One region of the Limosilactobacillus fermentum genome, then DNA from elsewhere that is predicted to be linked to it. Evidence: predicted binding sites of a transcription regulator. Region 1 holds the regulator's gene; the other holds the start of a gene.
The links. The regulator Rex, encoded in region 1, represses fermentation and respiration genes when NADH is low (regulators of the CRP and FNR family bind a similar motif). The targets are predictions, from matches to a motif close to TTGTGAANTANTTCACAA.
Positions count from the first base shown of each region.

Region 2: a site for Rex is predicted at 1,333-1,350, ahead of FG166_RS03715 (glycerol dehydrogenase). Genes of this name have one in related genera too.

Region 1 covers NZ_CP040910.1:444,025-446,225, reverse strand. Annotated here, with positions in the region: gene groL (chaperonin GroEL) at 1-314, opposite strand, end outside; gene groES (co-chaperone GroES) at 339-620, opposite strand; gene FG166_RS02120 (redox-sensing transcriptional repressor Rex) at 933-1,583, opposite strand; gene FG166_RS02115 (ABC-F family ATP-binding cassette domain-containing protein) at 1,750-2,201, shown strand, end outside.
Region 2 covers NZ_CP040910.1:747,475-749,675, reverse strand. Annotated here, with positions in the region: gene FG166_RS03725 (SDR family oxidoreductase) at 1-571, opposite strand, end outside; gene FG166_RS03720 (hypothetical protein) at 934-1,113, opposite strand; gene FG166_RS03715 (glycerol dehydrogenase) at 1,372-2,201, shown strand, end outside.

The DNA.
Region 1 (2,201 bases):
TTCTTCATTCCTTCGGTCACAATTGCTTGGGTTAAAACAGTGGCCGTCGTGGTCCCGTCCCCGGCAATGTCGTTAGTCTTAGAAGCAACTTCGGAAACCAGCTTAGCCCCCATGTTTTCGAAGTGGTCTTCTAATTCAATGCTCTTAGCGATCGTTACCCCGTCGTTAGTGATCGTCGGGGAGCCGTAACTTTGTTCCAACACCACGTTACGTCCCTTTGGCCCAATCGTCGTCTTGACGGTGTCTGCTAACTTATCAACCCCACGCAGCATTGCGCTCCGTGCGTCTTCTGAGAACTTTAATTCCTTTGCCATCTTTATCTCACCTCATTGAATTTCTTAGTCAACAACCGCAACTAAATCCTTTTCGTGGACAACCAGGTAGGTTTCACCATCGTATTCCACTTCGTTGCCGGCGTACTTGTCAAACAAGACCTTGTCGCCTTCCTTAACGGCGACCGCCACCACTTGGCCATTATCCAGCGTGCGACCTTGTCCAACGGCCACTACCACCCCAGTGGTTGGCTTGTTCTTAGCGTTGGAGGCTAAAACAATCCCCCCAACGGTTTGTTCTTCTTCTTGCGCCTTTAAAATGACACGATCTCCTAATGGTTTTAACATGGTTATCCCTCCATTATTTCAAGTCAATGATTAGTGGTTAGCACGGGGACGAGCACTCTGCTAGCACTCAACCCCCTCAAGTGCTAATTACATATTCTAATATAACACCTTTCCCCCGGAATGCAACCAAAAACTTTGACTAATTTTGACCAAACAAAAAAGAGGCTGGGAATTCCCAGCCTCCTTGCTGTATATCCGAATGTTAGACAGAAAAAGTGGCCAATCACCGCAGGTCTAGTGCCTAAGCAGGCCGAAGAACGATGCGCTCTTACATCCGACCCGCAGCGGAAGTTATTTTCCACTCTCTTCGGATTAATCTTCGTCGTCGGTCGTAACCTTGTTGCTTTCAATGAAGTAGATCAGTGTTTGCAACTCATTGGTTAAATCGATGTTTTGAACCTGCACGTCCTTTGGCACGGACAGGCGGACTGGCGTAAAGTTCAGGATCCCGTGAACCCCGGCTTCAACCAGTTGGTCGGTGACCGCTTGCGATTCCGAACCCGGCACCGTCAAAATAACGGCGTCGATTTGTTGCTCCTTAATCTGCTTTTTCATGTCTTCGACCGGGTAAACCGGAATCCCGCTCTTGACCGTGTTCGCCAGGGATTCCTTAGGGTCAAAGGCCGCTGAAATCCGCAGGTTGGTGCTCTGGTGGAAGTTGTAGTTCATCAGGGCCGACCCTAGGGAACCGACCCCCACTAGGGCGACGCTGGTTAACTTGTCTTGCTTCAAGATCCCCTTGAAAAAGTTCAACAACTTTTCGACGTCGTAGCCGTACCCCCGCTTTCCGAGCTCACCGAAGTAGGAAAAGTCCCGCCGGATCGTGGCAGAGTCCACCTGAACTGCTTCGGAAAGTTCCGTCGACGACACCCGGTGCTTATTAGCGTTCAATAAAACGTTTAGGTACCGGTAATAAACGGGTAAGCGCTTAGCCGTGGCACGGGGAATTTTACGATTTGGCATAATAATTCCTCCATTTCTTTGATTGTGAAATATTATTCCTTACTCATTCTAACAACCTCTAGTTTGTTTGTGAACTAACATTCATTACTTTTTGGTTATTTTTTCGGTTTTAAGATAAACTATGCTACACTTTGAAGTAGCTAAAATAGGAAAAGGATCACCACTCATGTTGTTACTTCAAACTAACGATGTCCTCCGCCGGTTTGGCGCCGACGTCTTATTTCACAATATTAACCTCCAGGTCGTTGATCATGCCCGCGTCGCCCTCGTTGGCCGTAACGGAGCTGGGAAGACGACCCTCTTAAAGATGATTGCCGGGATCACCCAGCCCGACGAGGGAACCATCACCAAGGCCAAGGGACTTTCCATTGGCTACCTAGCCCAGGATCAGGGCCTTGACAGCCAGAACTCGATCTGGGCGGAATTAGACACCGTCTTTGGTCCCCTCCACAAAATGGAAGCTGAAATTCACCACTTAGAAGGGCAGTTGGCAACGGTTGATTCAACCACCGACCGCTACCAAGAAATCTTAAGGGATTACGACCGCCTGCAAGAGCAGTTCCAAGAGGCGGGGGGCTTTGAGATTGACTCCCGGATGCGCGGCGTTTTGACCGGTTT
Region 2 (2,201 bases), 300 kb from region 1:
GTGCACCCCACTTAACAGACTCGCCCATCACCCGCTTTTCGTTGCACCACTTAGCCAGTTGGTAAGCTTGCAGGGTGGTTTCGATGTTTTCCTCGGCTAGAAGGGGCAGGTCCAAGAGCTCTTCGGTCGGGGGCAGCGCCAGTTGCCGGTCCTCTTCTGGGGTCAGCTGCTTCATCCGGAAGCCGGATTGCGAAGAGATAACGATCCCGGCGCCGCCTTCTTCAATCACCTTACCGCCCTCCTCTAGCAAAACGGCGGTCCCGTATAAATCAACCTTCAAAATCGTTTCGATTGAAGCCTGCGACGGCGACACACCGGCCCCGTTAACCAGGTACTTGACCGGCCCCATGCTCGTGGCCTTTTTAACCATCGCCTGGATCGAAGCCCGGTCGGACAGGTCCATCACCGTGGTCGTGACGTCAAAACCGGCCTCTTCTAAGACCTTGCCGATCGCCTTGGCGTTTCCCTCGCTCTTGTCGCCGAGCAGAATTTGCTTACCGTAGCCCATCCGCCGTGCGATTGCCAGCAAGATTTGTCCCGCCCCGACTACGATCATTACTTCTTTTGCCATTTGTGTTGCCACCTTTCGTTTACTTGATGGCTTAATTGTAAAAAAGCTCCCCGCCACGATCAATTCGCGTTTGGGGAGTGATCCATAAGTTAATCTGATTAATAATTAAACAGGGGATCGCCCTTCTCTTAACCTGCCACCCCCACCGGACAAATATTTAGATTTGCGCAAAATGGAAGTGCGAACCAACCTCCTCGACAGGCCGTTGGGCTAAGCTTGGCCGGGGGGTAGTGCGACACGCACTGTTCTCAGACCTGCTTAGCCACTAGGCCTGTGGTTGGGGAGCACGTTATCTGTGTAAACTTTCAAAACACTAATCTTTGCGCCCAATTTTAGATTTGTCCTGTATGCTTTCCTCACGATCACCGCTGACGTAACGCTTCAAGGCCAGCCCCTAGCTCACTCTGGTCCTTTACTAGACCCAACTCCTCCGCTTTTACCAGTTTCATCGCCTGCTCAACTTCTTTTGGGAGTTCTTCAAAATCGTTCAGCGAGAAACCACGGTTGGACTTATTGCTACTAGCATTCTCAAAATTTTTCATTGTCACGATAGGTATCCATTTCCCATTTACCCTTATTTGATCCGCCCACCCGAATGTTACACGGAACAGTCATGGCAAACGAAAGCACTATTGCCTAGGAACAGGGAAAGTTGGAGGAAGTTTTAGAATTACGCCGGGGTGTAAGAAAAGCGTTTATTATTATTCTCCCCCTACTAAAAAACCGATAAGGGTGCTTGACATCCCCCGCCCTTATCGATATTGTTAAAACATACACAATATCTAATTGGAGGAATTGACATGATTAAAGCTTTTGCTTCCCCATCTTCTTACGTTCAAGGTAAGGGTGTGCTCTTTGAATCCAAGCCCTACCTGGAAAGCTTCGGCACCAAGCCCCTCTTAATTACCGGCGGCCACGTCTACGAAGCCGTCGGCAAGGACTTTGAAGCTTACTTAACAAAGCAGGGCTTCGACGTCATTTTGGTCAACTTTAATGGTGAATCTTCGACCAAGGAAATCGACCGGATCGCCGCGATCGCCAAGGACCAAGGTGCCACGGCCATCTACGGTCTCGGTGGCGGGAAGACCAGCGATACGGCCAAGGCGGTCGCCGATACCGCTAAGCTGCCGGTCGTGATCATGCCAACGCTGGCTTCCACCGACGCCCCGTGCTCGCGTCTGTCGGTCATCTATAAGGAAGATGGCACGGTCGAAAACTACCGCTTCTACGACCATAACCCGGAACTGGTGCTGGTGGACAGCCAAGTGATCGCCAACGCCCCGGCCCGCCTCTTGGTCGCCGGGATCGCGGACGCCCTGGCCACCAACGTGGAGGCCCAAGCCGTCACCCAATCCGGCGCCGACACGATGCTAGATGCCAAGCAAACCCTGGTCGGGATCGCAATCGCCGAAAAGTGTGAGGAAACCCTCTTCAAATACGCTCACCAAGCCGTGGCCGCCGTCGAACAAAACGTGGTTTCCAGCGCCCTGGAAAAGATCATCGAAGCCAACACCCTGATGAGCGGGCTCGGTTTCGAAAGCGGTGGCCTGTCCGGGGCCCACGCCATCCACAACGGCCTGTGCATCTTTGAAGAGACCCATGCCCTGACCCACGGGGAAAAGGTCGCCTA